Regions from separate parts of the Streptomyces sp. NPDC048637 genome, predicted to be linked through region 1. Evidence: riboswitches for the same ligand, from Rfam matches in the RefSeq annotation. Region 1 holds a riboswitch; the other holds the start of a gene.
What was found. A riboswitch is a leader RNA that binds a small molecule or an ion and turns the genes downstream of it on or off. The one in region 1 is predicted to bind thiamine pyrophosphate.
Positions count from the first base shown of each region.

Region 1 (3,240 bases):
CGCCAACAGGCTCTGCCTGATCCGCGCGCTCTCGGCCGTGCCGAACACCTCGCTGCCCATGGCCAGCTGCGTCACCATCGCGCCCTCGGTGCGCGTCGTCTGGTCTGCCGTGTTCACCTGACCCCAGAGCGCGAGGACGATGAAGCCGATGAGGAATCCGTAGACGACCGCGACCACGGGGAAGAGGAACTGCGCGATCTCGTTCTGCTCGCCCCGCTTGAGGCGGGGGATGCGGTGCCGGACCGTCGCCTGGACGGCCGCTGTCCCGCCGGCGATCACGACGACGAGGCCTGCCAACAGCAACCAGGAAGGGAGGTTGGTCACGATCCAACGGGTCACGGCCACTGTTCCACGCTCCTGACGTACCCCACACCAGCCACCACGGCGCGGTGGCCAACGAAGGCACCGGGCTGCGGACACGCCTGCTGCGTCCCTTCGGTGAGCGAGTGCCGCCCTTCGGCGCGCGATTGCCCCTGCTTGGGTGCGCGATGACCCCTGCTTCGGTGCGCGATGACCGCGCATGATCGGCACCCACCGGGCGCGGGACACTGCCGCACCTGGGCCCCCGTAAACGATCTGCCACACTGGACGGACCATGCCTGCACCCGGAGAACTCACTTTCGTAGCGCCGCGCGGGGCCAAGAAGCCTCCGCGGCACCTTGCCGATCTCAGCCCCGTCGAGCGTCGCGAGGCGGTGGCGGCGATCGGAGAGAAGCCGTTTCGCGCCAAGCAGCTGTCGCAGCACTACTTCGCCCGTTATGCGCACGACCCGGCGCAGTGGACCGACATCCCGGCCGCGGCGCGCGAGAAGCTGGCGAGCGAGCTGCTGCCGGATCTGATGAAGGTCATGCGGCACATCTCGTGCGACGACGACACCACACGCAAGACGCTGTGGAAGCTGCATGACGGGACGCTCGTCGAGTCGGTGCTGATGCGCTACCCGGACCGGGTCACCATGTGCATCTCCTCGCAGGCCGGCTGCGGGATGAACTGCCCGTTCTGTGCCACCGGCCAGGCAGGACTGGACCGTAACCTCTCCACCGCCGAGATCGTGCACCAGATCGTCGACGGGATGCGTGCGCTGCGCGACGGTGAGGTGCCCGGCGGACCGGCGCGGCTGTCCAACATCGTCTTCATGGGGATGGGGGAGCCGCTCGCCAACTACAAGCGGGTGGTCGGCGCGATCCGGCGGCTGACGGATCCCGAGCCGGACGGGCTGGGGCTGTCCCAGCGGGGTATCACCGTCTCCACGGTCGGCCTGGTCCCGGCGATGCTGCGGTTCGCCGACGAAGGCTTCAAGTGCCGGCTGGCCGTGTCGCTGCACGCCCCGGACGACGAGCTGCGCGACACGCTGGTGCCCGTCAACACGCGCTGGAAGGTGCGGGAGGTGCTGGACGCGGCGTGGGAGTACGCCGAGAAGTCCGGCCGCCGGATCTCCATCGAGTACGCGCTGATCCGGGACATCAACGACCAGGCATGGCGCGGTGATCTGCTGGGCCGGCTGCTGAAGGGCAAGCGGGTCCATGTGAACCTGATTCCGCTGAACCCGACGCCCGGCTCGAAGTGGACCGCGTCGCGTCCCGAGGACGAGCGGGCGTTCGTCCAGGCCATCGAGGCGCACGGGGTGCCGGTGACGGTCCGCGACACCCGCGGCCAGGAGATCGACGGTGCCTGCGGGCAGCTCGCGGCCTCGGAACGCTGACCGCCCGCTGGTACCGTGTGGTCGAACAAATGCATATTCCGACAGGGGAGCGCCACAGCGCTGAGAGTGCGGAAGCGCCGTAGTCCTACGGTGCCCGCAGACCCTTGAACCTCGCCCGGGTCATTCCGGGTAGGAAGTTCGGTCGTCACTCATGCTGTTGCGCCCTGCCCGAAGTCCGCTCCGTACGTCCTGGGACGTCGGGAACGGCGGACATCGGGCAGGGCCGCGTCTCTTCCTGGCCAGCCAGGAGGAACTCAGTGAGCACCACCAGCAGGATCACCGCGACGGCGGTCGTCGCCGCGGTCGGTATGGCCGCCCTCGCCGGGTGCGGCAGCTCGGGCGGCGGGAGTGCGGACGCCAAAACCGTCACGCTGGTCAGCCATGACTCGTTCCGCGTCTCCAAGTCCGTGCTGGCCGCCTTCGAGAAAAAGAGCGGCTACAAGGTCACGATGCTCAAGGGCGGGGACGCCGGCAAGGCCGTGAACCAGGCGATCCTGTCCAAGGGCAACCCCCAGGGCGATGTCTTCTTCGGGATCGACAACACCCTGCTCTCGCGCGGTCTGGACGAGGGCCTCTTCAGCCCGTATCAGGCCAAGGGGCTGCAGAGCGTCCCGGCGGGGCTGCAGCTCGACAAGGGCGAGCACCGGGTCACCCCGCTCGACTACGGCGACATCTGCGTCAACTACGACCGCGGCTACTTCGACCGGCACAAGATCGCGCCGCCGAAGACCTTCGACGATCTGCTCAAGCCCCGGTACAAGGGGCTGCTCGTCACGGAGAACGCCGCCACCTCCTCCCCGGGACTCGCCTTCCAGCTCGGCACCATCGCCAAGTACGGCGAAAAGGGCTGGCCGGACTACTGGAAGAAGCTCAAGGCCAATGGCGTCGAGGTCGTCGACGGCTGGGACCAGGCCTACTACGACCGGTTCTCCGGCTCCGCGGCCGGCAAGGGCAAGGGCGACAAGCCGCTGGTGGTCTCCTACGCCTCCAGCCCGCCCGCCGAGGTGCTCGGCAAGAAGCCCGCGCCCAAGGAGGCACCGACCGGTGTCGCGACCGGCACCTGCTTCCGGCAGATCGAGTTCGGCGGTCTGCTCAAGGGCGCGAAGAACGAGAAGGGCGGCAAGGCGCTGCTGGACTTCCTGCTGAGCAAGGAGTTCCAGGAGGACGTACCGCTGCAGATGTTCGTCAACCCGGCCCGCAAGGATGCCGAGGTGCCGGAGCTGTTCACCAAGTACGGCACGACGATCGACAAGCCGGCGACACTGGCCCCCGAGACGATCACCAAGAACCGCGAACAGTGGATCAAGCAGTGGTCCTCACTCGTTCTGAAGTAGCGCCTGCGGACGTCACGGGCGCCCGGCGCGGCAGGCCCGCGCGGGGGACGGCGGTGCGGCTCGGCCTGATGGCGGTGCCGCTCGCCTTCTTCGCGCTGTTCTTCGCCTATCCCGTGGTGGCGATCGTCGGACGGGGGCTCAAGGACGGCGGGCAGTGGCAGCTCAGCCGGTTCGGCGCGGTGCTGAGCGACCCGGATGTCGTGC
Region 1 covers NZ_JBEZHQ010000020.1:39,964-43,203, reverse strand. Annotated here, with positions in the region: gene AB0C46_RS23830 (hypothetical protein) at 1-345, opposite strand, end outside; gene rlmN (23S rRNA (adenine(2503)-C(2))-methyltransferase RlmN) at 596-1,702, shown strand; TPP riboswitch at 1,736-1,856, shown strand; gene AB0C46_RS23820 (thiamine ABC transporter substrate-binding protein) at 1,960-3,036, shown strand; gene AB0C46_RS23815 (iron ABC transporter permease) at 3,105-3,240, shown strand, end outside.

Region 2 (3,240 bases), on a different contig from region 1:
AGCAGTTCGATCGGGTCGGGCAGCAGGGTGCGCTCGTCGGCGACGACCTCCAGCTTGATCCAGTCCGTGCCGAGCGCTTCCCGGGCGAGCCGGGCGGTGAGCACCGCTTCACCCGCGGTGAAGCAGCCCGCGGTGTTCGGCAGTACCCGGATGCTGTGGCGTTCCAGTACGGACAGCACCGAGCCCTGCACGGTCGGATCCAGCCGCCGCATGGCGACCGTTGTCACCTCCGTACCGGAGGCGAGCAGCGCCCGCTCCAGGACGTCGAGGCTGGGCGCACCACCGGTCCCCATGATCAGACGGGAGTCGAAGGTGGTGCCGGCAAGAGTGAGCGGATCGTCGGCCATGTCTGCGGATCAGCCTCCCTGGACTGCGGTGAGTACCTCGACGCGGTCGCCGTCGCCGAGTGGGGTGGTGGGCCACTGGGTGCGCGGCACCACGATTTCGTTGACCGCCGCGGCCACCCCGGCGGGTGCCTGGGACAGCGTCGCGACGATCTGGTCGAGGGTGAGTCCGCCGGGGATCGCACGGGCCTCGCCGTTGACGGACACGGACACGGTGGACGCGCTCATGCGCCGGCCTCGCTTCGTTGGGCGGGTGTGCCGTGGCCACCCGCGTACCTCTTCACCGTTCGGTCACTGCGCTCGCTCATACGGGCTGCTCCTCGGGGGCACGGGTGCGCTCCGGTCCCGGGGTGGCGGGGGAGAAGCGCACGGGGGAGAAGGGGCGGGCCTCTTCGGGGAGGCTCCCGGTGGCCAGCACTTCGGCCATCGCGTCACCGGTGACCGGCGCCAGCAGGACACCGTTGCGGAAGTGGCCGGTGGCCAGATGGAGGCCGGGCAGCTCGGTCGGCCCGAGCAGCGGCGCGTTGTCGGGGGCGGTGGGGCGCAGCCCGGCGCAGGTCTCGACCAGCGGCAGCTCGGTGATGCCGGGGACCAGCTCGTGGGCGTCCCGCAGCAGCTCGTAGACCCCGCCCGCGGTCACCGTGGTGTCCCAGCCCAGCTCCTCGCTGGTGGCGCCGACGACCAGTTCGCCGTTCTCCCGCGGCACCAGGTAGAGGGGCCCGCCGCGGACGACGGCCCGTACGGTGCGCGACAGGAAGGCGGGGCTGCCGGCCGGCACGTCCGGCAGCCGCAGCCGCAGCACCTGGCCCTTGACCGGCCGCACCGGCGGCAGCACCTCGTCGGGGACGCCGGCGAGACGGCCGCTCTGGCTGCCCGCGGCCAGCACGACCTGACCCGCCGACAGCCGTGTGCCGTCGGCGAGTTCGGCGCCCGTGGCGCGCCCGCCGCTGACCGTCAGCCGCGCGGCCGGGCTCCGGTGGAACGCCACTCCGGCGCGCTCACAGGCGGCCAGCAGGGCGCTCACCAGCCGCCGCGGATCGACCTGATGGTCGCCGTCCACCCGCAGCCCGCCGCGCACCCCGGGGGCCAGCATCGGCTCCAGACGGCGGCACTCGCGCCCCGTGAGCCACTGCGAGTCCAGCCCCGAGCGGGTCTGCAGCGCATGCAGCTCGCGCAGATGGGCGCGGTCGTCGGCGTCCAGCGCGACGGCCAGGGTGCCGCACCGCCGGTAGCCGATCCGCTGCCCGGCGGCCTCCTCCAGCTCTTCCGTGAAACGGGGGTAGCGCTGTGCCGAGGCGAGATTGAGGCCCAGCAGGGTCTGCTCGCCGTAGTGGAGCTCGGTGACCGCGGCCAGCATCCCGGCGGCGACCCGGGCCGCGCCGCCGCCGGGCGCGGGGTCGGCCAGCGCGACGGTCAGCCCGCGGCCGGCCGCCCGCCAGGCGGTGACCAGGCCGATGATGCCGCCGCCGAGGACGAGTACATCGGGACCCGGCGCGGCCGCTCCCGACGGTGTGGCGGATGAATGCATGGGCTTCCAGCCCCTCCCTTCGCCGGCATGACCCGGATCAGGTTCGTACGGTCGGAGGCCGGCCAGCCTCCCTCTCAGCCCGGTCCGCCCGGGCTCCCGCGAGTGCGTGTATCCATCACCCTAATACGGGGCTGCGACGCGCCGTAAGGCCACGCTCCGCGGCTACCCGGGGCCCGCACCCCGGGACGGCCGATCGTGACGGTGTGTCAGAGATCTCCTTGCGTGCTGCTGCGAGCGGCGTCACGGACCGTCCTAGAGTGATCGGGTGAGCGAGCAGAGCAAGTCCTCCCAGGCCCCTGACCGCACGCCGCGCGTCGTGATCGTCGGCGCGGGAATCGCGGGAGTGCAGACCGCGGTCGCCCTGCGCGAACAGGGCTGGCGCGGCGCGATCACGCTCCTCGGCGACGAGCCCCACCAGCCCTACGACCGGCCGCCGCTGTCCAAGGCGGTCCTGCTGGGCAAGGCCGAAGGCTCCACCTTCGACGTCGACTTCGCCGCGCTCGGCATCGAGCTCCATCTCGGCCGCCCGGTCACCGCCCTGCTGCCGGACGCCCATGTCGTCGAGACGGCCGGCGGACCGGTCTCCTACGACTACGCGGTCATCGCCACCGGTGCCGACCCGATCGTGCTGCCCGGCAGTGAGGGCCTGCCCGGCGTTCACCTGCTGCGCACCCTGGACGACGCCGAACGGCTGCGGCCGGTGCTCGCCGCCCAGCACGAGATCGTGGTCGTCGGGGCCGGCTGGATCGGCGCCGAGTTCGCGACCGCGGCACGCGAGGCGGGCTGCGCGGTCACCGTCGTCGAGGCCGCCGACCGCCCGCTGGCCGGTGCGCTGCCCGCCGAGGTCGCCGCCCATATGACCGGCTGGTACACGGACGCCGGTGCCGAGCTGCGCACCGGTGCCCGGGTGGCGTCCGTCACCGCGGGCGCGGTCACCCTCGCGGACGGCACGACCCTGCCGGCCGACGCGGTGGTCATCGGGATCGGCGCCCGGCCCGCGACCGCCTGGCTGGCCGGCTCGGGCGTCGAGGTCGCACCGCAGGACGGCTCCGTCCTCGCCGACGACCAGCTGCGCACCTCCGTGGCCGACGTCTACGCGGTGGGCGACTGCGCCTCCTTCCCATCGGCCCGCTACGGCACCCGCCTGCTGATCCACCACTGGGACAACGCCCTCCAGGGCCCCCGTACGGTCGCCGAGAACATTGCCCGCGGCGACGCCGAAGGGCTGGTCTACGACCCTGTGCCGTACTTCTGGTCCGAGCAGTTCGGCCGGTTCGTGCAGTACGCGGGCCATCACGGGAACGCCGACGAGCTGGTCTGGCGCGGTGACCCGGCCGGGGCCGCCTGGTCGGTGATCTGGCTGCGGGA
Region 2 covers NZ_JBEZHQ010000045.1:560-3,799, forward strand. Annotated here, with positions in the region: gene AB0C46_RS35145 (thiazole synthase) at 1-347, opposite strand, end outside; gene thiS (sulfur carrier protein ThiS) at 357-572, opposite strand; gene thiO (glycine oxidase ThiO) at 649-1,872, opposite strand; TPP riboswitch at 1,870-1,982, opposite strand; gene AB0C46_RS35160 (FAD-dependent oxidoreductase) at 2,138-3,240, shown strand, end outside.
Region 2: another riboswitch for thiamine pyrophosphate. It lies ahead of thiO (glycine oxidase ThiO); the one in region 1 lies ahead of AB0C46_RS23820 (thiamine ABC transporter substrate-binding protein).